DNA from 4 places in the Micromonospora sp. WMMD736 genome. Region 3 is predicted to be linked to each of the others. Evidence: riboswitches for the same ligand, from Rfam matches in the RefSeq annotation. Region 3 holds a riboswitch; each other region holds the start of a gene.

Region 1 (6,622 bases), 480 kb from region 3:
GGGCACGGCCAGCGTAAGAAGCGGTAGCAACGATCAAAGCCCCAGCCAGGAAACCTGTCCTGAGCTGGGGCTTTGCGTTGGAGCGGGTGACGGGAATCGAACCCGCACTGTCAGCTTGGGAAGCTGATGTTCTGCCATTGAACTACACCCGCGGGCGGCACCACTGTACCCGAGTCGTCGCAGCCGTGCACCCAGCCACCCCCACGCGCCGGCCGGCGACGCCAACCCCGAAGAAGTTTCCAGACGGCAACATATGGCCGTTCTCAAATGCGTCGATGAGTTGTAACGTCTGCCACACGTTCTCAGCCACGGCGTGACACACCCCCTGCCGCGCCGCCAGAAAGAGGTGGGCCCATGGGACTCCGTCCCAACCTGCTGACCCGGCGTGTCGCCGGTGTCGCGTCGACGACCCTCGCGCTGCTGCTCAGCACCGCTGCGGTGGGCGTCGTCCCCGCTGCCTCGGCTTTCTCCGCAGCGCCGGGTGGCGCCTGCGCGGAGCCGGCCGACAGCCACGCCAACGCCCGGGTCAAGCCCGGCGCGGTGGCCAAGCACGACCCGAACGAGTTGACCGCCAAGCAGGTCCGCGAGCGGGACGCCGATCTCGCGGCAGCGCTGCGTGAGCGGGCCAACTTCCGGGCCGGCGCCGGTGCCACGGCGCTGGCAGCCACCGTCACCATCCCGGTCGTGGTGCACGTGATCCAGGAGAACAGCACCCGGGCCGGGGGCAACATCCCCGACTCGATGATCACCTCGCAGATCAGCGTGCTGAACCAGGCCTACGCCGGGTCGACCGGCGGTGCGGCCACCGCGTTCGCCTTCCGGCTCGACAAGATCAACCGGGTGACGAACCCGTCCTGGTACCCCATCGTCCAGGGCTCGTCCGCCGAGCGGTCGATGAAGTCGTCACTGCGGGTGGGCGGCAAGAACACGCTCAACATCTACCTCGGCGAGTTGAGCGACGACCTGCTGGGCTGGGCCACCTTCCCGCAGCGGAACCTGAGCAGCATGGACGGCGTGGTCGCGCTGAACGAGTCGCTGCCGGGCGGCACCGCCACCAACTACAACCAGGGCGACACCGGCACCCACGAGGTGGGCCACTGGCTGAACCTCTACCACACCTTCCAGGGTGGCTGCGGCGGCTCCGGCGACCAGGTCAGCGACACCCCGGCCGAGGCCTCCCCGGCGTACCAGTGCCCGACCGGACGGAACACCTGCTCGGCGACCGGCCTGGACCCGATCACCAACTTCATGGACTACACCTACGACTCGTGCATGTACCAGTTCACCGCGGGTCAGGCGAGCCGCATGCTGACCGCGTGGAACGCGTACCGCGCGGCGTAGCTCTCCTCGCGTACACCAGGTGCCGGCTCCGTCACGACGGAGCCGGCACCGGCGTTTTTCTCCCCAGGGCCGTGGTCAGGCGGCCGTGCACTGGACGTCGCGGCTGCGACGGGTCGGCCGCGTCTGCGGTACGGCGGCAGGCGCGGTCGCCGCGGGCGGAGTGTGCGGATCGAGCCAGACCTGGACGGCCGGACGCCCCACGGCGATGCCCAGGCCGTGCTGGTCACGGCGGGTCAGCATCGCCACGTCGACGGTGAACTCGAACAGCCGCCAGTCGACCCGCGGCTCCGCCCGGGCGCTCTGCGCCAGCCGCGCCACCCGGACCGGATCGGTGACCGGCCAGGCGTGACCCGCCACGTACGCCTCGTCGTCGCTCTCCTCCGGAGGGAACGAGTGCAGCGCGTACCGGCCGTCCCGTTCGAGGTCGCGGCGCTTCGGCGAGTCGATGATGAAGCAGAAGAGGCCCTCGTCGGTGATGACCGGGGAGACCGGATGGACCCGGGGCCCACCGTCGGCGCGGACCGTGGCCAGATAGCCGAAGCCCGGCCCGTACTGCTGCAGGAGAACGCGGATGCCGTCGGCGAGACGGGGCTCGTCGGCGGCGAAATCGGACCAGGAAGCCATGCGAGCATTCTATCGAACAAATGTACGAGGAGCGACCTCGACACGCTGGTCACCGCCCACCTCGCTATGGTGGTCCGATGCTGCTCTCCGACCGTGACCTGGTCTCCGAGATCAAGGCCGGCACGCTGGGCCTGGAGCCGTTCGAGCCCACCCTGGTCCAACCCTCCAGCATCGACGTACGACTCGACCGGTTGTTCCGGGTCTTCAACAACCATCTCTACACCCACATCGACCCGGCCATGCAGCAGGACGACCTGACCTCGGTGGTCGAGGTGCCGGACGGCGAGCCGTTCGTGCTGCACCCGGGGGAGTTCGTGCTCGCCTCGACGCTGGAGGTGATCTCGCTCGGCGACCAGCTCGCCGGCCGGCTGGAGGGGAAGAGCTCACTGGGCCGCCTCGGCCTGCTCACCCACTCCACCGCCGGGTTCATCGACCCGGGCTTCTCCGGGCACGTCACGCTGGAGCTGTCCAACGTGGCGAACCTGCCGATCACCCTCTGGCCCGGCATGAAGATCGGTCAGCTCTGCATCTTCCGGCTCTCGTCGCCGGCTGAGCACCCGTACGGCTCGGTGGTGTACGGGTCGCGTTACCAGGGTCAGCGGGGGCCGACGCCGAGTCGCTCCTGGCAGAACTGGCGGGCCTGGCCGACGCGTTAGCGGCCGTTCCCAGCCGAGTGCCGGACGACACAGGGCCCGCCGCGAACGGATCGCGACGGGCCCTGACTGCGTCCCGCGTCGGTCAGCCGGGGCGACCGTAGCTGTGGATGGGCCCGTCGTCGGCCCTCTTCATCTTCACCGGCACACCGGCCTGGGAGGCGTGCACCACCCAGCCGTCGCCGACGTACATGCCGACGTGGTGGATGTCGCTGTAGTAGAAGACCAGGTCGCCGGGGCGCAGGTCGCCCTTGCTGACGTTCCTGGTCACCCGGCTCTGCGCGGCGGCGTTGTGCGGAAGCGACACACCGGCCTTCGCCCAGGCGGCCAGCATCAGCCCTGAGCAGTCGTACGAGTTCGGGCCCTCGGCACCCCACACGTACGGCTTGCCGATCTGCGCGCAGGCGAACTTGACCGCGATGCCGGCACCGCCGCCCGGGTAGCTGGCCGGGCAGGGTGCGGGACGCAGCGGACCGCCGCCGCCGTTGCCGTACACCTTGAGGCGCAGCTTCTGTAGCCGGTCGATCTCCTCGTTGATCTGCTTCTTCTTCGCCGCCAACTGGGCCTCGGTGCGGGTCAGTTGGGCCACCATCTCGTCCAGCGGCGCCTTCTGCCGGGCCAGCTCGTTGCGCAGGTCGGCGACCTGACGGACGTCCTCCTGCTGGTTGTGCGCGAAGCGGTCGAGCATTTCGAGCTGACCGACCATCTCGCTCGGCGACCGGCTGCCGAGCATCGTGTTGACGGTCGACAGGTTCTCACCCATGTACGCACGGACGGCCAGCGCGCTGACCTTGTCCATCGCGGCGTCGACCTGACGCTCCAGCGGCGTGATGCGGGCGGCGAGCGCGTCGGCCTGCTTACGCTTGAGGGCCAGGTCGGCGCGGGTCGCGTTGTGCCGCTCGATGATCGGTTCGAGCTTGTTCCAGTCCTCGTCGATCTGTCGTTCGATCTCGGCGACGGACGGGTCGGCGTGGGCCACCGTGGCGCTGCCGGTCAGGACGACGGCGACGCCGACCAGGGCGGCGAGAGCGGTGGTGAAGCGGGACCAGCGTGGACGCGGCACGGTCGACGTCGGGTCGGCCGGAGCCGACCGTCCGGACGACGGCCGCGGGGCTTTAAGGGCCACCGGGTTCCGTACTCCTTCTTCCTGACCGCCTACCGGGTTAGCTGACGGGTTCGGGCGGGAAGTGGGCGCCCTACCGCAGGAACTGCGGATTCACCCCGGGGAACGTGGGTCCCCGGCTCGCTCGCGAGCGACTCGGCGGTGTCGGTCCGTTACCGCCCGGGTGGGCAGACCTGCTACCGGGCCGACGAATGACCAGAGTAGAGACGGCCGTTACCGATCCGCAACCCGTGCGGCCGTGACACTCCGTACCGATTCAAGCGGTCCATCGAGCGGAAGTGAAGGTTTCTTACTGCACGTTTTGAAGCATGGAAAGGTATTGACGCGGACTCCCGGCGGCGCGAAGGTGACCGGACCGATACCAGTTCACATGTAGGGAGTTCGATGAAACGTCCGACCCTGCTCGCCGTCGCGCTCGTCACCGCCACGGCGGCCGTACCGCTACCCGCCGGCCCGGCCGCCGCGGCCCCCGCCGCCGACCGCCAGCAGCAGTACGCCGCCGCGGCGACCGAGTACGGCGTCCCCATCGACGTGCTGCTCGGCGTCTCCTACCTGGAGTCCCGCTGGGACAGCAACGCCGGCACGCCGAGCACCAGCGGGGGCTACGGCCCGATGCACCTGACCGATGCCCGGCACGTGGCCGCCCTACCCCGACGCGGTCACCACGACGCCCCGGGGGAGGACCCGCGCGGCGACGAGTCCCGTCGCGCTCTCGCGCCGGCACCCACCACCGGAGACGCGCCGCCCAGCGCCGCGCTACAGACCGTGGACGCCGCCGCGGCGCTCACCGGCGCCACCCCCGAGGCGTTGCGCACCGACCCGACGACGAACCTCCGGGGTGGGGCGGCGCTGCTGGCCGCGTACCAACGGGAGGTCGGCGCGCCCGTCGGAGTCGGCACCGACCCGGCCACCTGGTACGGCGCGGTGGCCCGCTATGCCGGCGCGGACAGCGCCGATGCCGCGGCGGCCTTCGCCGACGAGGTCTTCACCACGATCGGCGCCGGCGAGACGCGGGTGACCGACGACGGCCAGCGGGTCACGCTGCCGGCCCGGACGGTACGACCCGAGCGGTCCTGGCTGGACCGACTGGGACTGCGGCGACTCGCCCGCCCGGACGGGTTGGAGTGCCCCCGCACCGTGTCCTGCGAGTGGATCCCGGCACCCTACGCGGCGTTCGGCGACGGCGACTACGGCAACCACGACCTGTCCGACCGGCCCGCTCGGCAGAAGATCGAGTACATCGTCATCCACGACACCGAGGCGAGCTGGGCGACCACCCTGCAACTCGTTCAGGACCCGACCTACGTGAGCTGGCACTACTCACTGCGTTCCGTGGACGGGCACATCGCCCAGCACGTCCGTACCAAGGACGTCGCCTGGCACGCGGGCAACTGGTACGTCAACGCCAAGTCGATCGGGCTGGAACACGAGGGCTTCGCCGCGCAGGGCACCTGGTACACGGAGGCGATGTACCGGACCTCGGCGAAGCTCGTGCGGCACCTCGCGCTACGGCTGGGCATCCCGCTGGACCGCCAGCACATCATCGGCCACGACAACGTGCCCGGCACCACCGCGTCGACGGTCCGCGGGATGCACTGGGACCCGGGGCCCTACTGGGACTGGACGCACTACTTCGACCTGCTGCACGCCCCACGGCTGGACACCGGCACCCCGGCCACCGGGCTGGTCCGCATCGACCCCGACTACGCGACCAACCAGCCGGCGTTCACCGGGTGCGTCACTCCGGGGACACCGTGCGCGCCGCGCGGCTCCTCGTCGGTGGTCCTGCGTACCGCGCCGTCGGCGGACGCGCCGCTGGTCAACGACATCGCGCTGCGCCCCGACGGCACCCCGAACACGATGGACGTGTCGGACCACGGGGCCCGCGCGTCCGCCGGCCAGACGTACGCGCTGGCCGGTCGACAGGGCGACTGGACGGCAATCTGGTACCTCGGGCAGCGGGCGTGGTTCCACAACCCGGCGTCCGCGCCGACGGCCACCTGGACCGTCGGCACGGTGGTCACCCCGAAACCCGGCCGGGCCACCATCCCGGTCTACGGCCGGGCGTACCCGGAGCAGGCCGCCTACCCGGCCGGCGTGCCGTACCAGGCGATCTCACCGTTGCAGTACACCCTCGCCGCCGGCCAGCGGTACGCCGTCGGCGCGGTGCTGCCCGGCGAGTACTACCGGGCCAGCACGTTCGACGGCTCCTCGCCCGGCGACTGGACGGTGATCCGGGGGCAAAACCGGTACGTCCAGATCCAGTTCGGCCACCGCGTCATGTACGTCGACCTCGCCGACGTACAGCTCCTGCCATCCCCGGTGGGCGCACCACGCTGAGAAAACCGGTCGGCGCACCGCGCTGCGGAAACACGACGGCCCCCGGTCGAGGTGACCGGGGGCCGTCGTCGTGCGTGGTGGGGATCAGCCAGGTCGGCGGAACCCGGCGACCGGCATCGTGTTGATGCTGGACACCTGCACCGGTTTGCCGGCGCGTGGCGCGTGCACCATCTGGTTGTTGCCCAGATACAGCCCGACGTGACTCAGGCCGGAGTAGAAGAAGACCAGGTCACCGGCGCGGGCGTCGGCGCGCGAGACGGCCTTGCCCTCGTTCCACTGATCACCCGTGTGGTGGGTGAGGTAGATCCCGGCCGACTTGTAGGCGTACTGGGTCAGGCCCGAGCAGTCGAACGCGTTCGGACCGACGGCACCCCAGACGTACGGGTCACCGACCTGCTGGCAGGCGGTCTTGATCGCCTTCTGCGCCGCCACGGAGACCACACCGTTGATGGTCGGGCAACCGGCGGTCTTGACCGTCGTCTTCGGCATCGACGCTTCGAGCTTCTTGATCTCGGCGTCGATCTGCTTCTTCTTCGCCGCC
Region 2 (7,835 bases), 2.1 Mb from region 3:
CGGCCGCCGCGGCCGTGACGTCGTGACCGTGCACGGGTTGGCCGCTGACGAACCGCCGGTTGCCGGCGAGCAGTTCGGCGAGCGCGGCGCGCGGCGTACCGCCGGCCTGCCGCCCCTGCCCCGCCACCTTCATGCCGTCCAGCCTGGCCCGCCGCGGTACGACCACGGGCGAGGTCGGGAATGTTCGCTCGGACGCGATTGGCGTGGTGTCCCGGGGGGTAGCCGGTGTTACCACCGGGTAATCCGGTGCGGGTGCGGCCGGGGCGGCCCTGGGAGGTGGCGATGCCGGAGCGGTTCGAAGTCGGTATGCCCGACGGCGTACGGCTGCACGTCGAGACCACCGGTCCCGCGGACGCCCCGGTGACGGCGGTCCTGCTGCACGGCTGGACGCTGGACGGGCGCAGCTGGCACCGGCAGCTCGACGCGCTCACGTCGTCCTTCGGCGAATCGGTGCGGGTGGTCACCTACGACGCGCGGGGCCACGGCCGGTCGAGCTGCATGGCGCTGCCCACGGCCACCCTGGCCCAACTCGGCGACGACCTGGCCACCGTCCTCGACGCGGTCGCGCCGAGCGGTCGGGTGGTCCTGGTCGGGCACTCGATGGGCGGCATGACGATCATGGAGTACGCGCACCGCCACCGGCAGCACTTCGCCGCGCGTACGGCCGGCCTGGTCTTCGTCTCGACCACCGCCGAGGGGCACACGCACACCGTGTACGGGCTCTCGCCACGCATCGCCCGACTGATCCGGCTCGCCGAGACGACCGGCGCCGGCGTGCTGGCCCGCTGCGGCTCCTGGCGAGCCCCCCGGGCGCTGCTCAACGCGCTGCGACCGAGCATCCGGTGGATGCTCTTCGGCGACCGTTGCGATCCCTCCGACATCCGGTTGGTCACGTCGGCGGTGGCCCGCGCCTCGCTGCGCTCGATCGGCGGTTTCCGCGCCTCGATCGGCGCCCAGCACCGCCTGGACACCCTCGCCGCCCTCGCGCACCTGCCGGCCGCCGCCCTGGTCGGTGACCGGGACCGGCTGACCCCGCCGCCGTGCGCCGAGTCGATCGCCGCCGTCCTGCCGGCCACCGAGCTGACCGTCTGCCCGGGCGCCGGCCACATGCTGATGATGGAGCGTCCGATTGAGGTGAACGCGGCCCTGAACGGCGTCCTGGGCCGGGTGTTCGCCGCAGCGCCGCCGCCGGCCGCCGGGCCGAGCGCCGCACTGCCGGCGCGCGCGGCCGGCCTGAGCGCCGCGCCGCCGCCGGACGGGCAGGTCGTGAGCACCGTCGCGGCGGGTCGCTGAGCACGTTCGCGCACCTCGGGCGCGGCGGGCCGGGCGGGGGGCCGTACCCTTCTGCGGTTGGCCCGCGCGGTTCGCGCCGCTTGCCGGCGACATCGAAGGAGCGTGCGTTGACCGACCAGACCGCCCTGGAGCAGGAGATCGCCGTCGAGCAACGGCACCTCGACCGGGTGTACGCCCGACTGGCCGAGCTGCGGCAGTCGGCGGTGCGCGCCGAGCGGGACGGCTACCGGATGGCGCGGGTGGGCACGTTCGGCGCGCTCGTCGAACGCGACGCGATGGTCTTCCACGCGGCACAGCGGCGGCACACCCTCGACGCCGAGCACGAGGGGCTGGTCTTCGGCCGCCTGGACCTGCGGGACCGGCAGGTGCTGCACGTCGGGCGGCTCGGCATCCGGGACGAGGACGCAACCACGCTGGTCGTCGACTGGCGGGCGCCGGCCGCGTCGGCGTTCTACCAGGCCACCCCCGCGCAGCCGCTGGGCGTGGTGCGCCGCCGTACCATTCAGTCGCAGCGCGAGCGGGTCACCCGCATCGAGGACGACCTGCTCGATCCGGAGGCCGCCCCGGAGGGGATGACGGTCGTCGGTGACGGCGCGCTGCTGGCCACCCTCTCCCGGGCCACCGGCCGGGGCATGCGCGACATCGTGGCGACCATCCAGCGGGAGCAGGACGAGGCGATCCGATCGCCCGGCTCCGGAGTGACGATCGTCGCGGGCGGCCCGGGCACCGGCAAGACGGCGGTCGCCCTGCACCGGGCGGCCTTCCTGCTCTACTCCGACCGCAGCCGGTACGCCGGTGGCGGCATCCTGGTGGTCGGGCCGTCGACCGTCTTCGTCGAGTACATCGCGTCGGTGCTGCCGTCGCTCGGTGAGGAGACGGCGACCCTGCACTCGCTGGGCACCCTGTTCCCGGGGATGACGGCCACCCGCACCGATCCGCCCGAGGTGGCGGCGGTGAAGGGCTCGCTGCGCATGCGCCGGGTGCTGGAACGGGCGGCCCGCGACGCGGCCCCGGGGGCTCCCGGCGAGCTGCGGCTGCTCTACCGGGGCGGGCTGCTGCGGTTGGACCGCCGCGAGCTGGACGCGATCCGGGACCGCGCGCTGCACCGGGGCGCCCGGCGCAACGAGGTGCGCCGGGCCGGCTTCGACGGTGTCTTCGCCGCGCTGTGGGCGCAGGCCCGGCGGGTGAACATCGGCCGGCTGCCCGAGCAGCGGGCCTTCGAGGACGAGATCGCGGAGCGGCCGGAGTTCCGGGAGTTCCTCAAGGCCTGGTGGCCGCGTCTGCACCCCCGGCACGTGCTCGGCTGGCTGGCCCGACCGGATCGGCTGCGCCGGTACGCCGGCGGGATCCTCTCCGGCGCGGAGATCCGGCTGCTCGGCGCGGCGTACCAGAGTCTGGACAGCGAGGGCCTGACCATCGCGGACGTGGCGCTGCTCGACGAGCTGGACGCGCTGCTCGGCAAGCCGGTGAAACCGGCGCGGGCCCGGCGCGACCCGTTCCAGCTCGCGGGCGGCGTCCGTGAGCTGAGCACCGCGGCCGACCGGCAGCGGGCCGCCCGCGCGGCGGCCCGGGAGCGGCCGGAGGACTACCGGGAGTACGCGCACGTGGTGGTCGACGAGGCGCAGGACGTCTCGCCGATGCAGTGGCGGATGATCGGTCGCCGTGGCCGGTTGGCCTCGTGGACGGTGGTGGGCGATCCGGCGCAGACCGCCTGGACGGGTGACCCCGAGGAGCTGACCCGCTCCCGCGACCAGGCGCTGGGCCGGCGCAAACGGCACGAGTTCACGCTCACCACCAACTACCGCAACTCGGCGGAGATCTTCGCGGTGGCGGCGGCGGAGATCCGCCGGCTCTACCCGGACCTGTCCCTGCCGACGGCCGTCCGCTCCACCGGCGTCGACCCGGTCGAGCTGGTCGTGCCGCCCGCCGGGCTCGAGGCCGCGGTCGTGCAGGCGGCCACCGGCCTGCTGGGCGAGGTCGACGGCACGGTCGGGGTGATCACGCCGGTCACCCGCCGCGACGAGGTCGCCGGTTGGCTCGCCGCGCTCGGCGCGGCGCGCTTGCAGGTGGTGACCAGCCTGGAGGCCAAGGGCATGGAGTACGACGGAGTCGTGCTGGTCGCTCCGGGCGAGATCCGGGCCGATCCGGGCTCCGGCGTCCGCACGCTCTACGTGGCGCTCTCCCGCGCCACCCAGCGCCTCACCACCGTCGACCCGACCGGCTGACCGTCGCGTTGGCGCCGCCCATGGGCGGACCCTCGCCCTACACTTGCACACATAGCGATGTGAGCATACATTTGACCGGGTCCGGTGCGGCGTCGGAGGGTGGGTTTCGTGGGAGCAGGACATGACCACCACCACGGGTCGGTCGCCAACGCCGCCCACCAGCATCGGGGACGGCTCTGGGCGGCCTTCGGACTGCTCGCCACCCTGATGGTGGTCGAGGCGGTCGCCGCCTTCCACACCGGCTCTCTGGCCCTGCTGTCCGACGCCGGGCACATGTTCACCGACGTGCTCGGCATCGGCATGGCGCTCGCCGCGATCACCGCCACCCGGCGGGCCACCGGCGACCCGCAGCGCACCTTCGGGCTCTACCGCCTCGAAGTGCTCGCCGCGCTGGCCAACGCCGTCCTGCTCTCCGGCGTGGCGGTCTACGTGGTGATCGAGGCGATCGGCCGGTTCGGCGACCCGCACCAGGTGCTGAGCGGTCCGATGCTCACGGTGGCCGTCCTCGGGCTGCTCGCGAACGTGGTCGCCTTCGGGCTGCTGCGCGCCGGCGCCAAGGAGAGCATCAACCTCCAGGGCGCCTACCTCGAGGTGCTGGGCGACCTGCTCGGCTCGCTCGGCGTCATCGGCGCGGCGCTGCTCATCGCGGTCACCGACTGGTGGTGGGCCGACCCGCTGGTCGCGGTCGCCATCGGCGTGTTCATCCTGCCGCGCACCTGGCGGCTGGGACGCGCCGCCGTACGCATCCTCGTGCAGGCCGCCCCGGAACACCTCCAGGTCACCGCCGTGCACGACCGACTGGCCGCCGTGCCCGGCGTGGTCGAGGTGCACGACCTGCACGTCTGGACGCTCACCTCGGGCATGGAGGTGGCCTCCGCGCACCTGACCATGGCGCCCGGCGCGGAGGTCGGGGCGGTGCTCACCGCGGCGCGTACCGCCCTGCGGGACGACTTCCGCATCGAGCACGCCACGCTTCAGATCGAGCCCGGGGCCGCACCGGGCGTCTGCGGTTCCGTCGAGTGGTGAGAGTGCTACTCCGTCACGCCACACGCACCGTCCGTCACATCGGCTGCACAGACCCCAGCAGCACCGGTAGGCTCTGTCCCGGCCACCACCCGGCGGCGCCTCCCGGCGCCGGTGGCGGCCGTCGCCTAATCGCCCGACAGGGCGAACCGGGGAACCACGTTCCTGGGGTGCATCCGCGTCAGCGGTAGGGATCTTCCGTCCCGAACCCGTCAGCTAACCCGGTCGGCGGCTGACGGAAGGACATGCGTAGTGGCACCAGCACGACCTCTGGCCGCCCGACTGGCGGCACTGATCGTCATGATGGTCACCCTCGGCGTCGCGATCCCGGTCGGCGCCGCCACCGCCGCTCCCCCCGGCGGCCTGCGGGCCGCGCTGGCACCGGACGGTGACGAGGAGGGCGGCACCCCGGCGCTCCGGGCCCAGCTCGAGGCGGCCAGCAAGGGCTACCTGGACGCGAAGCGCGCCCTGGACACCTCCGTCCAGCGGCAGCAACAGCTCGCGGTCAAGCTCAAGACCACCGAGGCCGAGATGACCGTCCGCAACGGCAAGGTCGGCGAGATCGCCGGCGTGGCGTACCGCACCGGTCGACTCAGCACGGTCTCGGCTCTGCTCAACAGCAACACCCCCGAGGGGTTCATGGACCGGGCGGCCGCCCTCGACGTGGTGGCCGCCAACGAGGACCGGGTGCTGCGCGACCTGCACGCCACCCGGGACGAGGCGAACCGCACCCGCGTCGCCCTCGACGGCGAGATCCGGGAGCAGCGTAAGCAGGTCGAGGTGATGGCCAAGCGCAAGGAGCAGGCTGAACGGGCCCTGACCGTCGCCAACGACAAGGCACGCACCGCCACCACCGCCGACACCGGCTCCAACCGCGGCACCTCCACCGCCAACGCCCAGCCCGCCCCCCGCAACTCCGACGGCTCCTGGCCGTCCGAGTCGTGCAGCATCAACGACCCCACCCCGGCCAGCGGCTGCATCACCCCCCGCACCCTGCACGCGCTCAACCAGGCCAAGGCCGCCGGCTTCACCCGGTACGTCTCCTGTCACCGCAACGGCGGCTCAGGCGAGCACCCCAAGGGCCGGGCCTGCGATTTCGCCGCGCAGAAGGGTGGCTTCGGCGGGGTCGCCACCGGCGGCGACAAGACGTACGGCAACAACCTGGCGGCGTACTTCATCCGCAACGCCGACCGGCTCGCGGTGCTCTACGTGATCTGGTTCAAGCAGATCTGGCTGCCCAGCAGCGGCTGGAAGGCGTACAGCGGGGGCAACGGCGACCCGTCCAGCGACCACACCAACCACGTGCACCTGTCGGTGTACTGACCCGGCCGACGTCCGGGGTACGTCAGCGGGCGTACCCCGGACGTCGTCGGCGGTCGGACGACGACGCCGGGACGGGCCGGGAGCATTCGGGTATGCCGCGAATCGCGCCCACCGCCCGCAAGGCCCTGCTCACCCTGCACCTGGTCACCTCCCTCGGCTGGCTCGGGGCCGACCTGGTGCTGCTCACCCTCGGCATCGCGGCCCAGCGCGGGGCTGACCCGGCCGTGGTCTACCCCGTCGCCGGGCTCGTCGGCACCGTGCTCTTCGCGCCGCTGAGCGTGCTCGTGTGGCTCGTCGGTGTCGCCAGCGCGCTGCTCACCCCCTGGGGCCTGCTGCGCTACCGGTGGGTGGTGGTCAAGCTGGTGATCACGACGGTGATGGTCGGGCTGGTGCTGTTCCTGCTCACCCCGAAGCTGCGGCACGCCGGCGCGCTGGGTGCCGCCCTACCCACGCGGGAGCGCGCCGACCTGGTGATCGCGCCCGCGGTGTCGACCAGCCTCATGATCATCGCGACGGTGCTGTCGACGTACAAGCCCTGGGGACGCCGACCTGCGCGAGCCCGCCGCCCCAGGGCCGCACACGCCACGACGCACCCTTCTCCCGCCGGCAGCACCGGGCGCGATCGCGCGCCGACGCGATGACCAACGCCGTCGCTGTCGCGATCACGCCGCCGGTCTCCGAGGTACGAGCCTGATCACCACGGCCACGAGCGGCCGGGCCGGGCGGGGTCGATCAACTGCCCCCGGCGGGCCGGGCGATCAGGGCGCCCGGGTGTCGAGGGCCGCGCCGAGGCGCGCGGCCAGGGCGAGGTGGGCGGCGCGGGCCTGACGGAAGGCGTACCGGAACAGGGGCGTCGGCGCGCGCAGGGTGATGTCGACGTCGATGCGGACCAGTCCGTCCGGCTCGGCGCGCAGCCGAGTGTGGTTGCGGACCGTGGTGGCCGGCCACTGACGGGCCACGGTGATGATCTCGTTCGGCTCGCTGACCAGCACGTCCGCGTGGTAGGTGGTGCGGAAGCGCAGCGGACCGGCGACCAGCCTGTCGTTGATCGTGTAGCTGGCGCGGGCGCCCGGGCGGGGCGGCACCTCGCGGACCCGCACGATCAGGGGGTGCAACTCACCCTGCCGGGTCAGGTCGCTCAACAGCGCCGCAGCCTCGGCGAGTGAGCAGCGGGCCTGGACGGTGTAGCTGAAGGTATCGCTGCTGAGCACACCGTCTCCCGACGTCGCTGGTCGCACGATCGTCCCGTACGCCCGCCCGGCCTGGCAACGGCCGGACGGACACCGTGCGTTGTGCCGCCATTTGCGCAGCGTTGCCACTACGGTCGGCTGATGGACAATCACCGGTTGTGACGAAAGGTGGCTACGTGAACGGTGACGACCGGTGAGCGGGCACGTGATGGTCTTCGCGCCGACGCCGCAGCTGACGGTGACGGTGGACCAACCGAACGACCAGCCCGAGCTGCACCTGCACCCCGGCGGTCAGGGCGTCTGGCAGGCCCGCATGGTGCTGTCCCTCGGGGTCGACGTGGTGCTCTGCGCCGCGCTCGGTGGCGAGATCGGCCAGGTGCTGGAGCCGCTGCTGGTCAGCGAGGGGGTGGACCTGAAGGTCGTGGTGCGCGACTCTGGCAGCGGCGGGTACGTGCACGACCGCCGCGGCGGCTCCCGCCAGGAGGTCGTGGACGTGCCCGGGGAACGCCTGAGCCGCCACGAGTTGGACGAGTTGTACAACCTGGCGCTCGGTGAAGGTCTGCGCGCCGAGGTGAGCGTCCTCAGTGGCCCGAACGCGCCGTGGCTCGTCCCGGCCGACCTGTACCGGCGTTTCGCCGCCGACCTGGGCGCGAACGGCAGTCGGGTGGTCGTCGACCTGTCCGGTGACCACCTCGGCGCGGTGCTGGACAGCGGCGTATTCTTCCTCAAGGTGAGCCACGAGGAGCTGATCCGGGACGGCCGCGCCCGCGACGGGAGCGGC
Region 3 (7,835 bases):
CGGGGGTGCCGTGGTCGGCGCTCCCGGTCGGTGTCGGCTCGCCCGCCGCGGCCGGGGCAGCGCCCGCCACGATCGTGAACTCGGCGGTGTGCACCCGCCCGCCGTGCCGGAAGTCGAGGTAGAGCCGGTAGGTGCCGGCCGAGGGCACCTCGGCGTGGAAGGTGACGGCGGGGCCGGGCGGGGTGCGTCCGTCGCCGGGCGTGCCGTCCGGGTGCACGTGCAGGTACGCCAGGTCACCCCGACGCAGCGCCACCAGGTGCCCGTACGCACCCAGGTAGGGCTCCAGGTCGGTGACCGGCTGCCCGCCCCGGCTCACGGTCAGGGTGAGCGCCGACGTGCGGCCCGGCTGCGGCGTACCGGTCAGGGTGACCGTGTAACCGTCGACCGTGGTGCTGGTCGCCGGGGCGGGCAGCGCCCGCTCGGTCAGCTCGCCGGGGACGGCCACGTCCACGCCGAGGGTCAACGGCTCGCCGCCGGTCGGGGTGAAGTCGGCGAACGCCCGCCACTGCCCGGCACCGGCAAGCGGGGTGGCGACCCGCCAGGTGCCGTCCGGGGCCAGATCGGGGTGCACGTGCCGGAAGCCGGACAGGTCCCGTCGGGCGACTATCAGGTGCATCCGCTTGTCGTGCGCGACGTCGTACCTGGTGACCGGCTGGCCGTCCGGCCCGTCGATCCGGAAGGCGAACTCGCCCGGCGGCGCGGTGACCGGTTGGAGGGTGTAGCCCCGGTCGGAGACGAGCAGCCCACCGGGGACGAGGTCGGCCGCCTCGTCGCTCGTGGCGGGGCCCGGGGTGCGGACGACGTCCGGCCGGCTCTGCGCGACCGGGTCGGCCGGATCGACCACCCGACCGACCCCGTACGCCGCACCGAAGACCGCCGCGAGACCGAGGGCGAACGCGCCCAGCCTGGTCACCGTGGTCATGCCGGGCCCTCCGCTCACGCCTCGACGAGGTCGTAGCCGGCCTCGTCGACCGCCGCCCGCACGACCTCGGTGTCGACGGGCTGCTCGCTGCTGACGGTGACCTGACCGGTGGCGAGGTCGACCCGCACGTCGCGTACGCCCTCGATCGCGCCCACCTCGGCGCTGACCGCGCTGACACAGTGCCCGCAGGTCATGCCCTGAACCTGGTACGTCGTCTCGACCATCGGAGGCTCCTCTCGTGGTACCGGTACCCGGTGGGGGTATCTGACGGGAACGGAGGTTACCATACCCCCCTGGGGTACGCTATCCTCGTCGCCATGACCGCACCCACCCCGATCCGCGGGTACACCGCCAGCAAGGACCAACTGCTCGCGCGGCTCCGCCGCGTGGAGGGGCAGGTCCGGGGGATCGAGAAGATGGTCGACGAGGACCGCTACTGCATCGACGTGCTCACCCAGATCTCCGCGATCCAGGCCGCGCTCGACAAGGTGGCCCTGGGCCTGCTCGACGGGCACGCCCGGCACTGCATGCACGAGGGGGCGGCCGAGGGCCGAGCCGACGAGATGGCCAGCGAGATGATGGCGGCCGTCGGCCGGCTCATGAAGCGCGGCTGAGGGTCACGTCCGCTCCGGGTCGAGCCGTACCCGGCGTAGCAACTGCGCGTTGAGCGCCACCACGATGGTGGACGCGGACATCAGCACCGCCGCCACCGCCGGGCTCAGCGCCACCCCGGCCCCGGCGAGCACCCCCGCCGCCAGCGGCAGCGCCACCACGTTGTAGCCCGCCGCCCAGGCCAGGTTCTGCCGCATCTTGCGGTACGACGCCCGGGAGAGCCGGACCACGGCCCCGACGCCGCGCGGGTCGGACGACGCCAGCACGACCCCGGCCGACTCGATCGCCACGTCGGTGCCCGCCCCGATCGCGATGCCCACGTCGGCACGGGCCAACGCCGGAGCGTCGTTCACCCCGTCACCGACCATCGCCACGGTCAACCCACGCCGCTGGAGTTCCGCCACCCGGCTGTCCTTGTCGGCCGGCAGCACCTCGGCGAAGACCTCGTCCATACCGCCACGGAAGCCGAGGTCGGCGGCGACCGACTCGGCCACCGGCCGCGCATCGCCGGTGATCATGGCGATGGTGCGGACGCCTTCCGCTCGCAGCTCGGCGATGGCCTCGCGGGCCTCCGGGCGTACCGCGTCGGTGAGCGCGAACGCCGCGAGCACCGTGTCCGGCAACCGCAGGAGATACAGCACCACGGCGCCGCGTGCCGACCAGCCACCGGTCGCCTCCCGCATCTCGTCCGGCAGCGGTCCACCCCGCTCACCCAGCAGGGCCGGCCCGCCCACCGCGTACTCCGTACCGTCGACGGTGGCCCGCACCCCGCGGCCCGGCAGCGAGCGGAAGCCGGCTGCCCGGGCCGGACCACCCGGCCCGGCCGCGGCCACGATCGCCCGGGCCATCGGGTGCTCGCTGTCGGACTCGACACCGGCGGTGATCCGCACCGCCTCGTCGCGGCTCACGCCAGGGGCCGTCACCAGATCGGTGACCGCGTGCTCGCCCCGGGTCAGCGTGCCGGTCTTGTCGAACAACACGGCGTCGACGGTCCGCATCCGCTCCAACGCGAGCCGGTCCTTGACCAGGATCCCGCTCCGCGCCGCCAGCGCCGTGGAGAGCGCGACGACGAGCGGAATTGCCAGCCCGAGCGCGTGCGGGCAGGCGATCACCAGAACGGTGACGGTACGCACCACCGCCTGGTCGGGCTCACCGAGCGCGGTCCAGACCACCAGGGTGAGCACGGCGGTACCGGTGGCCACGTAGAACAGCGCGGCAGCGAACCGGTCGGCGAGCAGTTGGGCCTGTCCACCCGAGCGCTGCGCCTGCGCGACCATGCGCTGGATGCCCGCGAGCGCGGTCTCGTCGCCAAGCGCCTCGACCCGGACCCGGATCGCCGAATCGGTGGCGACCGTGCCGGCCACCACCCGATCGCCCGTCGACCGGGCGACCGGACGCGACTCGCCCGTGATCATCGATTCGTCCAACTCCGCGTCACCGTCGACGACCCGGCCGTCGGCCGGCACCCGGCCCCCGGGTCGGACCAGCACCACGTCGTCGACCCGCAGCCCGTCGACCGGTACGCGCTCGACCCGCCCGTCCGCCGCGACCCGTTCGGCCTCGTCGGGCAGCAGCGCCGCCAGTGCCGCGAGTGCCCCGCGGGCCTGCCCGATGGCCTTCATCTCCTGCCAGTGCCCGAGCAGCATGATGGTGACCAGGGCCGCCAGCTCCCACCAGAAGTCCAGGTCGAAGACGCCCAGGCTGGTCGCCAGCGACGCCGTGTACGCCACGGTGATCGCCATCGCGACCAGCAGCATCATGCCGGGCGCGCGGTCCCGCACCTCGCGTACCGCGCCGACCAGGAACGGCCAGCCACCCCAGAGGAACACCACCGAACCGAGCACCGGCCCCACCCAGGAGCGACCCGGCACGTCCAGCCGGAGCCCGAGCCGGTCCACCACCAGGTGACTGGTCAACACCACCGGCACGGTGAGCACCAGGCAGACCCAGAACCGGCGACGGAACATGGCCGGGTCGTGCCCCGCGTGCTTGTCGTGCTGCCGGTGGGCTGTGGATGGCTCAGGCATGACTCCACCATCCCGCGCGCCCGGGGCAGTGTCAGCGGTTCGACTCCCCCGACACGTCCGCACGACCTGCGACACCCCGTCGCGCTGGTTAGCATCGTCCAGCGATGACCCATCGGATCCCGCCGCCGAGACGGGCGACGGCGCCGCCACGGCGCGGCCCCGTACCGCGCCGACCGGGTCGCTTCATCACTCTCCGTAATTGCCGGATCGTCAGGCGGCGAGCCGACGCGCTCCTGCCCGGGTTCGTCCGGCGGAACTGAACCGCACAGGCCGCCGGCACGTACCCCGCACCGGATCGTTGGGAGTCTCGCATTGGGTTCCGACCACAGTCATTCCGCTCGGCCCGCCCCGCCCCGGGTACGACGGATCCTCGTCGCGACGGTGGTGCCGCTCTTCGTGGCCACCGTCGTCGCCGCCGTGGTGCTGTGGCCACGCGACGGCGCGCCGGCGAGCGGCGGCGGCGCGGACACGCCGCGCCACCACGGCACGGTGACCCGGGTGGTGACCGAACCATGCCCACCCGTGACCGGCCCGGAGGGCACGCCGACCGGCGGGCCGTGCGGCACGGTGGACGTCCGCGTCGACGACGGTCCAGAAGCCGGCGGGCAGGTGAGCACGCCCATCCCCGCCGGGCCCGGCGCGCCGCGCGTCGAGGTGGGCGACGAGGTCGTCCTGGTCGAGCTGACCGACCCGACCGATCCCACCACCAGCACCTGGAACATCGCCGAGCACCAGCGCGGTACGCCGCTGGTGTGGCTCGTGGTGGTCTTCGCCGCCGCCATCGTGGCGTTCGGCCGGTGGCGGGGCCTGGCCGCGCTCGCCGGCCTGGCCGCCAGCTTCGCCATCCTGCTCACCTTCGTGTTGCCGGCCATCGGCGCGGGCCGGTCACCACTGCTGGTGGCGGTGGTCGGCGCGGCACTGATCATGTTCGTGGTGCTCTACCTGACACACGGAGTGACCGCGCAGACCTCCGTCGCGGTCCTCGGCACCCTGGGCAGCCTGGTGCTCACCGGCGTGCTCGCGGCCGTCGCCACGGCCACCACCCAGCTCACCGGCTTCGGCAGCGAGGACGCCACCACCCTCTCCATGCTCCAGACCGATGTGGACCTGCGCGGCCTGTTGCTCGCCGGGATCATCATCGGCTCACTCGGGGTGCTCGACGACGTGACCGTCACCCAGGCCGCCACCGTCACCGAGCTGGCGCACGCCAACCCCGGGCTGACTCGACGACAGCTCTACCGGGCGGCCACCCGGGTGGGCCGGGCACACATCGCCTCCACGGTCAACACCATCGTGCTGGCGTACGCGGGCGCGTCACTGCCGCTGCTGCTTCTGCTCACCGCCGACTCGCGTCCCATCGGGCAGATCCTGACCAGCGAGTTCCTCGCACAGGAGATCGTCCGCAGCGCGGTCGCCACACTCGGCCTGATCGCCGCCGTACCCCTCACCACCGGGCTGGCCGCGGTGGTGACCGCGGCCGGATCGTCGGCCACGCCGGACGCGGACGCCCCGCCACCGCGCCCACGCGCGGATCGCACGGAGGCGTTGGCCGCTCTGAGTTCCCCGCCGACGGGTCGGGCCGACGGGCCCGACCCGCAGCGGGACGCACCCCCATCCACCGCCACCACCGGGTGGCCAGAGCCGAACAGGAGCACGGATACGGCATGGTGACACTCCTCAGCGTGACCGGATCGGGCACCCGCCCTGAGAACCGCGTCACTGGTCACTCAACGCCATGGCGAAATGACGCTTTTAGTCGGCATCAGGACGTAGCTCAGGCGGTGGACTCTCGGGTAACCTCGCTGCCGGTCACCGACGAAGGCGCGCAGCGGCGCCTGCGGTGCCACCGCCCAATCGCCAACCGGCGAGCCGGGGACCCAGGCACGTGGGGTGAATCCGCGACAGCGGTAGGGGCCTCTTCCGCCCCGAACCCGTCAGCTAACCCGGTCGGCGGTCGACGGAAGGGAAGATTGTGACGGCACCCCTACGCCGCTGGTTGACACCTGTGGTGGCCGTGCTTGCTGCGCTGAGCGTGCTCGCCGGGCCCCTCCCGGCCCACGCCGCCCCGACGCCCCCCACACCCTCCGGGCACGAGGACAGCGACGAGCCCACACTGATCACCGACGTCATCGAGCAGACGAACCGGGACTACGTGGCGGCCAAGTCCAAACTGGACAAGTCGAAGAAGCGGCAGCTCGAACTGGCAGCCGAGGTCGAGCGGGCCAAGGCCGACCTGGCCGCGCTGGAGCCGCAGGTCGCGCAGATCGCCGCCCAGTCGTACCGGACCGGGCGAATCGGCGCGATGGCGATGCTGCTGGAGAGCGACGCCCCGGACTCGTTCGTCCAGCGGGCGGCGGCCCTCGACGAGATGAACATGGTCAACGGGAAGAAGCTCGCCGAGGTCAACGCCGTGAAGTCCCGCGCCGAGCAGGCCAAGCTGTCGCTCGACGCGGAGGTACGCGAGCAGCAGAAGCAGACCGCGCTGATGGCGAAGGACAAGCGCGACGCGGAGAAGTCTCTCGCCCTGGTCGGCGGTAAGGGCTTCACCGGTGGCCTGGTCGACGCCACCTCGCCGGTCGCCCGGATCGGCCCGGGTCGCACCGCCGACGGCGACTGGAAGCCGCAGTCGTGCAGCGAGGACGACCCGACCACCTCCGGCTGCGTCACGCCGCGCACCCTGCACGCGTACAAGGAGGTCAAGCGGGCCGGGTTCAACCGGTTCGTGGGCTGCCACCGCAACGGTGGACCGTACGAGCACCCCAAGGGTCGCGCCTGTGACTGGTCGTTGCAGAAGAGCGGCTTCAGCCCGTGGCACAACGACGACACCCGGATGTACGGCAACAACGTGGCCGCGTTCCTCATCCGCAACGCGGACCGGCTCGGCATCTACTACGTGATCTGGAACCGGCAGATCTGGTTCCCGGCGACCGGCTGGAAGTCGTACAGCGGGCCGTCGAACCACACCGACCACGTACACATGTCGCTGCTCTGATCCGACGCCCAGCAGTACGAGGGCCGTCCCGCCGTCCGGCGGGGCGGCCCTCGGTGGTTCAGGCGGCGGCGGTCGCGGCCGGCTCGTCGCCCGTGGGAGCACCGGTCGGTACGGGGGTCACGGGTCGCACCACCCCGGCGGCGAGCCGGTACGACATCCCGACCACCGCGCACCGCCCCCGCGCCACCTCGTCGGCCAGCAGGGGCGACTGCCCGAGCAGCGTCTCGACGGTCTGCGCGATGTGGATGTCGACGATGCCGTCGATGTCGTGCACGCCCTCGGCCGTGGCGCGTCGCAGGCTGGGCAGCACCGCGTCGACCACCGCCGGGAGATGCCCCGGGGGCGCGACGCCGGTGGCCGCCGATTCGCGGGCCGCCTGCACGGCACCGCAGGAGTCGTGGCCGAGCACCACCACGAGTGGAGTACCGAGCACAGCCACCGCGTACTCGACGCTGCCCAGCACCTCGGGGCCGGTGGTGTGCCCGGCGGTCCGCACGACGAAGAGGTCACCCAGGCCGCGGTCGAAGATGATCTCGGCGGCGAGCCGCGAGTCGGAGCAGCCGACGATCACCGCGAAGGGGTGCTGCCCGTCCGCCACGGCGGCGCGGTGCCCGGCGTCCTGGTTGGGGTGGCGCGGCTCTCCGGCGACGAAGCGCCGGTTGCCGGAGACCAGCTCGGCGTACGCTCGGGCCGGCTCGCTCGCGACCGGCGACTGGTCGACGGTCCGCTGCGTGCCCGGCTGCCCGCCGGACGTACCGGAAAGGCTCATCCCCGCACCTCGTCTCCACGCGTTTGACCTGCTCAACGGGCTTTTCAGCCGGGCCGGCGGCGGGCGCTGGCTCGCGCTCAACGGTCACACGCACGGCAAGATGCGTCAAGATATGCGTGATTTAGATTTCATACGTTGACTCCCGGAAAGGCGGCCCACGATGGCGAGCACGACGGCCGGAGGCGGCCGGAACTGGACATTCCTCACCAACCACGGACATGTGCTGCTCGCCATCGCCCGCGACCCCACCGCCCGGCTCCGTGACGTGGCGGCCGAGGTGGGCGTCACCGAGCGGGCCGCCCAGGCCATCGTCGCCGACCTGGAGGCCGAGGGTTACCTGCACCGCACCCGGGTGGGGCGTCGCAACGAGTACACCCTCAACCCCGCCGGCCGGTTCCGGCACCCCGCCGAGGCCGAGGTGCAGGTCGGCGACCTCCTCGCGTTGTTCACCGCACCCGCCGCCGACGACGCTTCCTGATCGGCCTGCGCCGCGCTCCCTGAACGGCGGCGGGC
Region 4 (7,835 bases), 4.5 Mb from region 3:
GCGCGGCCCCACCGCCGCGCGGCCCCACCGCCGCGCGGCCCCACCGCCGCGCGGCCCCACCGCCCGCAGCCCGCAGCCCACCGCCACCGTCCAGGACCCACGGCCCGCCGCCAGCGCCACGGCCCACCCCCAAAGGGCCCACCGCCCCGCCGCCCGCCCGCACACAGCTCAAAGAGCTTGATGCCTGTGAGTCATCAAGATGACTCACAGGCATCAAGCTCTTCGTGGTGGGTCCGTCCCGAGCCCGCTGCGGTGCCGTCCGACGCCGCCCGGAGGAGCGGGTCCCCGCCCGGTCGTCCGCTGGCGTGCGAATAACTCGTGGAGCCACGCGCCCGACGTGCCTATGGTGTCGCGATGCTGATCAGACGCGAGACGTCCGCCGATGTCGACGCCATCCGTGCCGTGCACGCCGCGGCCTTCGCCGCCGCCGACCACGGCCCTGCCGACGAACCGGACCACGATCCGGGCCGCGATCCGGGCCGCGATCCGGGCCGCGATCCGGGCCGCGATCCGGACCACGAGACGGACCACGGGTCGGACCACGACCCCGGCGCCGAGACGGGCCACCGTTCGGAGCACGGGCCCCGCACCGACTCCGCCGAGAGCAGCGACGGCGGTCGCGACGGTCGCTTGCCGGTCGAGGCCACGCTGGTCGACGCGCTGCGTGCGGACGACGGGTGGCTGCCCGCGTACTCCCTGGTGGCGACCGATGCCGACGGCCTGGTGGTGGGTCATGTGGTGGCCACCCGCGCCCGCGTGGCGGGTGCGCCGGTGGCGTTGGGACTTGGGCCGCTCGGCGTGCTGCCCGGCTGGCAGCGGCGCGGCGTCGGCAGCGCCCTGATGCACGCGGTCCTCGGTGCCGCCGACGCCCGCGACGAACCGCTCGTGGTGTTGCTCGGGCATCCCGGGTACTACCCGCGTTTCGGGTTCCGGCCGGCGGTCGAACTGGGGGTCACCCCGCCGCAGCCGTGGGGCCCGCAGTACTTCATGGCCCGCCCGCTGACCGCGTGGCACGAGTCCATCCGGGGCGAGTTCCGCTACGCCCGCCCCTTCGACGACCTGTGACCCGATCCTGTCGGTCCATCGCGAGAGGATGGCGACATGACCGACCAGACCGGAAACGAGGAGACGGCCATGGCCCGTGAGGTGCAGATAACGTTCGACGCCGCCGACCCGGCCGCCCTGTCGGCGTTCTGGGCCGACACCCTCGGCTACGAGTTGCAGGGACCGCCGGGCGGCTTCGACTCGTGGGAGGCCGCGTTGGACGCGATGGGTGTGCCGCCGGAGCGCCGCAACGACGCGTCGGCGGTGGTCGACCCTGCCGGGGAGGGGCCACGTCTGTTCTTCCAGCGCGTGCCGGAGGGCAAGCAGGCGAAGAATCGCGTCCACCTCGACGTGCGGGCCGCGCCCGGGCTGACCGGCGACGACCGGATGGCGGCCCTGGAGGCGGAGGCCGACCGACTCGTCGCCCGGGGTGCCACGCGGCTCGCCCGACACGAGCCCGCTCCCCCGCTCGGCGCCGGCCACCTCGTGATGGCAGACCCGGAGGGCAACGAGTTCTGCCTCGACTGAGCGGGCGTTCTCCCAGCTCACTGCCGTTACGATCGGCCGCCATGCGAACATGTGTACGTGTCGTACGGCGCCCACATCCTGCACGCCGACCTGGACGCCTTCTACGCGTCGGTCGAGCAGCGTGACGACCCGCGCCTGCGCGGGCGGCCGGTGATCGTCGGCGGTGGCGTGGTGCTGGCCGCCAGCTACGAGGCGAAGGCGCGGGGTGTGCGCAGCGCCATGGGCGGTCAGCAGGCCCGACGGCTCTGCCCGGACGCCATCGTGGTGCCGCCCCGGATGTCGGCGTACACGCAGGCCAGCCGGCTCTGGGGGGTCGGTCCGGTCACCGCCGCGAAGCTGCGGGAACGCCGGATCCGTACCGTCGCGGACGTGGCCCGGCTCGGCGAGGCCGCGCTGGTGTCCCTGCTCGGAGCGGGCGCCGGCCGGCACCTGCACGCTCTCGCCCACAACCGCGATCCCCGGGCGGTGCAGGTGGGCCGTCGCCGGGGCTCGATGGGCGCGCAGCACGCGTTGGGGCGTACCCCCCATGCACCGGAGGAGTTGGACGCCATCCTGGCCAGCCTGGTCGACCGGGTCACCCGACGGATGCGGGCGGCCGGACGATCCGGACGCACCGTGGTGCTGCGGCTACGCTTCGGCGACTACACCCGCGTCACCCGCTCGCACACCGTACGCAAGGCGACCGCGGACACCACCGGGCTGCTCGCCGCCGCCCGGACGCTGCTGCGGGCCGCCCTGCCGGAGATCGAACGACGTGGTGTCACCCTGCTCGGCGTCTCGGTGGGCAACCTGGACGACAACCCGGTGCAGCCGGAGCTGCCGTTCCAGGCCGACACCGGGGCCGACCTGGACGCCGCCGTGGACGCGGTCCGCGACCGCTTCGGCTCGACGGCGCTGACCCGGGCGGTGCTGCTCGGCCGCGCTCCCGGGGTCGAGATGCCACTATTGCCGGACTAGAGCGTCCCGGTTGCTGCGACCGGAGACACATCACAGCAGGTCGGCGGTTTAGCCGACCGCACGCAGGTGAAGTCTTGAGGGGAAAGCCTGACGAGGGGGGCCCATGTCCGACGAGACCAGCAACCGACCGAGCCGTCGCGCCGAACGCCCGGACGACGTGACCGACCCGCTGCTCTGGCAGCTCGCGGTCGACGTGCTCGACGCCCACGAGGCCGACGACGAGGGTCGCTGCCGCAACCTCCAGTGTGCCGGCCAGTCCTGGCCGTGTGCGGCGCGTACGACCGCCGAGCAGTCGGTGCGACTGGCCCGCAGCACCCCCGACTCGGTCGAGATGACCATCGACGGTGGCGGGGCCGGCACCGGTTGGCCGGCCGAGGCGGCCGCGCCGGCGCAGCGCTGGGGCTGGAACAGCGACCCGATGGCCCGCCGCGAGGGGCGGACGGCCGCCTCGGCGGCGTGACCCGTCAGACGAGCACAGCGCCAGACGAACGAACGCTCGGCCGGTGACCCGGCCGAGCGTTCGTCTGTGCATCTGTCAGAGAGCGAGCCGCTGCCCCGGGAAGATCAGGCCCGGGTCCGCGCCAATCAGCTGACGGTTGCGCTCGTACAGGGCCTGCCAGCCGCCGCTGCGGGGGTGCCGCTCGGCGATCTCCGACAGGGTGTCCCCCGGCGCGACCACGTACGTGTCGCCGCTGGCTGCCGGGGTGGTCCGCTCATGACTGCGGGTAGCCGGCTGGTCGCCGTGCGACGACCGGTCCTTGCTGGAGGTGGACGTCGACTTGGAGCTCGACGTGGTCGACGACTTCCCGGTGGACTTCGTCGAGGAACCGCCCGACGACCCGCCCTTGCGGCCGCAGGTCGGCCATGCGCCGATGCCCTGCCCGTCGAGCACCTTCTCGGCGATCGCGATCTGCTCGCCACGGCTGGCCAGATCCGCGCGGGCGGCGTACTTCGTGCCGCCGTAGCCGGCCCAGGTGCCCTGGGAGAACTGCAACCCGCCGTAGTAGCCGTTCCCGGTGTTGATCTTCCAGTTGCCGCCGGACTCGCACTGGGCGATCGCGTCCCAGTTAACACCGGCCTGGGCCGGGGCAGCCGGGCCGAAGAGGGCGACGGCGCCGGTGACCGCGCCGACCGCCAGGGTGCCGACGGCGACGCGGCGGGTGGTGACCCGTCGATGACGGGGGGTGTACGCAGACGTCATGGATCGTTCCTCCACGCCGACGAGGTGAGCTGTCGGGTTCGGGCCGAGGAGCCCGGCCGCGCGTTGGCGGCTTCACCCCGAGGTGACATGCACCGAGGAACCTGGGTCCCCCGCTCCTGCCCGGGTTCTGTTTCCGACGACCGGGGGCAGGATTTGGCGTTGCCGGTCGCGGCGTCCACGGTGGCGGACCCGACCGACGGTAGGCACGGTCACGGACGGTCGCCCACCGCTTGTGAAGTTGTTCACCGGCTCACGCGGGGCGCTCCGACCAGCGGTTGCGGACGACGCCAACCTGTGCACCGACCATGATGGACCGTTTCCGATCAGGTCGGCCGCCACGGGTGGAATTGACGTTCGGGCAGGAAACCGTAGACAGCCGGTCGCGATGCTCTAGAGCGCATCGGGTCCATCCCGGACCCCGCACCCAGGAGGAACCCATGGCACTCCAGCAGAGTCGCACCGGCCGCCGCCGCGCCGCGGCCACCCTCGTCGCCGTACTGGCCGGCGTGGGCCTGACCCTGTCCACGCCGGCCGCCGCACAGGCGGCCAGCCCGTGCACCAGCCTGACCTTCTACCGGGTCGGCGGCTACCCGGGCGGGGCGGATATGCACGTGCCGACCGTCGGCTGGCAGACCGGGAACAAGAGCTGCTACCTCAGCTACGGCCACTCGAACTCGGCAGTGCTGGTGTTGCAGGAGGCGCTGAACAACTGCTACTCGCGGTCGCTCACCCTCGACGGCAACTACGGGTCGAAGACCCGCGAGGCCGTCCGGTACGCCCAGCACAAGATCAACGAAGACATCGTGTACGCGAACATCGCCGAGGACGGCGAGTACGGCCCGCAGACCCGCGCGTACATGGGCTTCGCGATCTTCGGGGTCAACGGCGGCCCGGTCATCCCCAACGTCTGCTACTACCCGGGCTGAACGCCAGCCACGGCGCCGGCCGGAGTCCCCGTGACTCCGGCCGGCGCCGCGGTGCCCCCACGGGTGCGGCTGCGCTGGTGAGCCCCGTCCAGCGCAGCCGACGGATCAGCAGACCCGGACCGCCTCGATCCGCTTGTTCCAGGTCCCCCCGATCGCGGCCGAGTCGTACGCCAGGTTCGCCCGGTAGCCGTAGGCGTGCTGGTAGCCGAGCAGGCCGGTGGCGTTGGCGTTGTCCCAGAAGGTGGAGACGGTGCCGGACGGCCGGTTGTTGATGATCGACTGAGTCTGGTTGCGGAAGTACGAGGGCAGCGTGACGTCCTTACACCAGTTGTACGGCCCGTCGAGCAGGAAGATGTCGCCGCTGAAGTTGGCCCCGGAGTACAGGCAGAGCAGACCCGACGGGCAGGCGTAGTTGGCTTGGGCCGGGCTCGGGGCGACGCCGAGTGTGGCGCCGACGGCGACCACGCCGAGCAGCGCCGACGTGAGCCTTCGCAGAGCAGTTCGCACGATGATGACCTCCGGTGTCGTCACGACCGGAACCGGCCGTGAGTCGAGTTGCTGACATCACGTTGATCGATGTCCTTGTGCCAACGATGATCTGCGCGGAAGGTCGACGAATTCCTGCCGGAACCTCAATCCGGCTGTCGCGGGGGTGCCGGTGGGGCGACCGGCGGTACAGCGGATGGCGGATCATGGAGATTCGGATCCTCGGGCCGGTCGAGGTCTGGGCGGACGGCCGTCCGGTCGAGGCCGGGGCGGCCCGCCAGCGCGCCGTCCTGGCCGCGCTGGCGGTCGACGTGGGCCGACCGGTGCACCTGGACGCTCTCGTGGACCGGGTCTGGGGCGACGCGTCGCCGCCGAGGGTTCGCCACAACCTGCACGTCTACCTCGCCCGGCTGCGCCGCGTGCTGGCCGATGCGGGCGCACCGGACGTGCTGGCGCGACGGTCGGGCGGCTACCTGCTGGACGTGCCACCGGAGACAGTGGACGGCCCGCACTTCGACGCGCTGCGGCAGCGTGCCGACGGGCTGCCCGATGGGAACCCGGAACGGGTGGAACTGCTACGCCGGGCGCTTGAGCTGTGGCGCGGCGAGCCGCTGGCCGGGCTGCCCGGCGAGTGGGCGGCCCGGGTCCGGCAGGACTGGCGCCGCCGGCACGTCGACACCACGGTGCAGTGGGCCCGTGGACTGTTGCGAGGGGGCGGGCCGGATGCGGCGATCGATCCGCTGACCCGGCTCGCCGAGGACCACCCGCTGGACGAACCGGTCGCCGCCGTGCTGCTGCACGCGCTGGCCGCGGCCGGTCGGGGCGCGCAGGCACTGACGTACTACGCCCAGCTGCGGGACCGGCTCGCCGACGCGCTCGGCGTGGACCCGGGCGTCGAGCTTCGCCAGCTGCACCAGGCCATCCTGCGCGGGGAGATCACCGTACCGAAGCCGGAGGTGTCCCCCGTCCCGGCCGTCGTGGGCATCGTCGCCCCGTCGCGGCCGGACCGCCCGATCCCCGCGCAGTTGCCGTCGGATGTCCGCGGCTTCGCCGGGCGACGTGTGGAGCTGGCCCGCCTGGACGCGTTGCGGGCGTCCGCCGAGGATCGGCCCGGGGCCGTCCCGCTGGCCGTGCTCTCCGGAGCGGGCGGGGTCGGCAAGACGGCCCTCGCCGTGCACTGGGCGCACCGGGTCGCCGGGCACTTCCCGGACGGGCAGCTCTACGCCAACCTGGAGGGCTACGGCCACAGCGGCGTCGTCCGAAGCGCCGAACAGGTCGTCCGGGGTTTCCTGGCCGCGCTCGGCGTGCCGCCGCGCGAGGTGCCGGCGGACGAGCAGGCGCAGACCGCGTTGTACCGCAGTCTGCTCGCCGGTCGGCGGGTGCTGGTGCTGCTCGACAACGCCCGGGACGCCGCGCAGGTACGGCCGCTGCTGCCGGGCACGGCGAGCTGCCTGGTGCTGGTGACCAGCCGGGACCGGCTCACCGGTCTGGTGGCCACCGAGGGCGCCGAAGCGGTCGTACTGGACCTGCTCAGCGCCGAGGACGCCCAGGCCCTGCTGTACGCGCGGATCGGGGCGCGGGCGAGGGCGGAGCTGGCCGCCGTCGACGAGCTGGTCCGACTCTGTGACCGGCTACCGCTGGCGCTGGTCGTGGTGGCGGCCCGGGCGGTGGTCCGGCCGCAGCTGCCGTTGGCCGAGTTGGGCGCGCAGCTCCGGGCCGGCGGTCGGCTGGACGGGCTCGACACGGGCGATCACGACAGCAGCGTGCGGGCGGCGCTGTCCTGGTCGTACCGGCTGCTGTCGGCGCCCACCGCGCGGCTGTTCCGGCTGGTCGGGGGCAGCACGGACGTGACGGTGAGTACGGCGGCCGGCGTCAGTCTCGTCGGTGCCGGCCGGCGGGCCGTCCAGGCGGCGTTCGCCGAGCTGGCGGACGCGCACCTGATGCTGGAGCGCGCCCCGGACCGGTACGCCATGCACGACCTGTTGCGGGCATTCGCGGCCGAGCTGTCCGCCGAACACGATCCGGCCGGCGACCGGGCCGAGGCGCGCGGCCGGCTCTTCGACCACTACCTGCACAGCGCGCACGCGGCGGCCGTGCTGCTGCATCCGCACTGGGATCCGATCACCCTCGCACCGGCCGTGGCGGGCGTACGGCCGGAGAAGTTCGGCGACCATGACGAGGCGGTGGCGTGGTTCACCCGCGAGCGCGACGTGCTGATCGCGCTCGTGGAACGGTGCGCCGCCAGCGGGGCCGACCGGCACGCCTGGCAGCTCGCCTGGAGCCTGACGAGTTTCCTGGACCGTCAGGGTGGCTGGCACGACCAGCTGGCGGTGCAGCGTACGGCGTTGGCGGCGGCGCGACGCGGCGGGGCGGTGGTCGGGCAGGCGCACGCCCACCGCAGCCTGGCGCGGGCGCAGGCCCGCCTGGGCCGGCTCGACGAGGCGCCCGGTCAGCTGGAGCGGGCGCTGGAGCTCTTCCGCGAGCTGGGCGACCTGGCCAACCAGGCGCACACCTGCCTCGACCTGGCCGAGGTGGCCGACCGGGAGGGCCGGCGTGCCGAGGTGGTCCAGCAGGCCGAGGCGGCGTTGGCGCTGTACCGCGAGGCGGGCCACCGCTACGGGCAGGCGATGGCGTTGAACGCGGTCGGCTGGTACCGGGCCCAACTCGGCGCGCACGACACCGCGGTCGAGGCG

The links. Region 3 has a riboswitch for cyclic di-AMP ahead of ACN269_RS22485 (coiled-coil domain-containing protein). Riboswitches for the same ligand answer to the same signal wherever they lie in the genome.
Region 1: linked by a shared signal. The riboswitch ahead of ACN269_RS20185 (NlpC/P60 family protein) and the one ahead of ACN269_RS22485 (coiled-coil domain-containing protein) in region 3 are both predicted to bind cyclic di-AMP.
Region 2: linked by a shared signal. The riboswitch ahead of ACN269_RS12095 (coiled-coil domain-containing protein) and the one ahead of ACN269_RS22485 (coiled-coil domain-containing protein) in region 3 are both predicted to bind cyclic di-AMP.
Region 4: linked by a shared signal. The riboswitch ahead of ACN269_RS01700 (transglycosylase family protein) and the one ahead of ACN269_RS22485 (coiled-coil domain-containing protein) in region 3 are both predicted to bind cyclic di-AMP.

What each region holds. Positions count from the first base shown of each region.
Region 1 covers NZ_JBMHMI010000001.1:4,490,458-4,497,079, reverse strand. The annotation lists tRNA gene ACN269_RS20205 (tRNA-Gly) at 79-152, opposite strand; gene ACN269_RS20200 (zinc metalloprotease) at 355-1,341, shown strand; gene ACN269_RS20195 (pyridoxamine 5'-phosphate oxidase family protein) at 1,417-1,965, opposite strand; gene dcd (dCTP deaminase) at 2,043-2,621, shown strand; gene ACN269_RS20185 (NlpC/P60 family protein) at 2,704-3,744, opposite strand; cyclic di-AMP (ydaO/yuaA leader) riboswitch at 3,757-3,892, opposite strand; gene ACN269_RS20180 (N-acetylmuramoyl-L-alanine amidase) at 4,126-6,081, shown strand; gene ACN269_RS20175 (NlpC/P60 family protein) at 6,166-6,622, opposite strand, start outside.
Region 2 covers NZ_JBMHMI010000001.1:2,820,629-2,828,463, forward strand. The annotation lists gene ACN269_RS12075 (carbonic anhydrase) at 1-133, opposite strand, end outside; partial or broken gene ACN269_RS12080 (alpha/beta fold hydrolase) at 283-1,188, shown strand; gene ACN269_RS12085 (HelD family protein) at 1,401-3,518, shown strand; gene ACN269_RS12090 (cation diffusion facilitator family transporter) at 3,627-4,544, shown strand; cyclic di-AMP (ydaO/yuaA leader) riboswitch at 4,657-4,788, shown strand; gene ACN269_RS12095 (coiled-coil domain-containing protein) at 4,794-5,864, shown strand; gene ACN269_RS12100 (hypothetical protein) at 5,957-6,505, shown strand; gene ACN269_RS12105 (SRPBCC family protein) at 6,623-7,075, opposite strand; gene ACN269_RS12110 (PfkB family carbohydrate kinase) at 7,263-7,835, shown strand, end outside.
Region 3 covers NZ_JBMHMI010000001.1:4,964,930-4,972,764, reverse strand. The annotation lists gene ACN269_RS22510 (hypothetical protein) at 1-922, opposite strand, end outside; gene ACN269_RS22505 (heavy-metal-associated domain-containing protein) at 937-1,146, opposite strand; gene ACN269_RS22500 (metal-sensitive transcriptional regulator) at 1,240-1,536, shown strand; gene ACN269_RS22495 (copper-translocating P-type ATPase) at 1,540-3,561, opposite strand; gene ACN269_RS22490 (YibE/F family protein) at 3,874-5,232, shown strand; cyclic di-AMP (ydaO/yuaA leader) riboswitch at 5,399-5,529, shown strand; gene ACN269_RS22485 (coiled-coil domain-containing protein) at 5,534-6,553, shown strand; gene ACN269_RS22480 (carbonic anhydrase) at 6,612-7,322, opposite strand; gene ACN269_RS22475 (helix-turn-helix transcriptional regulator) at 7,483-7,800, shown strand.
Region 4 covers NZ_JBMHMI010000001.1:432,007-439,841, reverse strand. The annotation lists gene ACN269_RS01720 (GNAT family N-acetyltransferase) at 355-1,065, shown strand; gene ACN269_RS01715 (VOC family protein) at 1,135-1,572, shown strand; gene ACN269_RS01710 (DNA polymerase IV) at 1,630-2,529, shown strand; gene ACN269_RS01705 (hypothetical protein) at 2,633-2,989, shown strand; gene ACN269_RS01700 (transglycosylase family protein) at 3,065-3,730, opposite strand; cyclic di-AMP (ydaO/yuaA leader) riboswitch at 3,730-3,897, opposite strand; gene ACN269_RS01695 (peptidoglycan-binding domain-containing protein) at 4,168-4,656, shown strand; gene ACN269_RS01690 (peptidase inhibitor family I36 protein) at 4,762-5,163, opposite strand; gene ACN269_RS01685 (AfsR/SARP family transcriptional regulator) at 5,349-7,835, shown strand, end outside.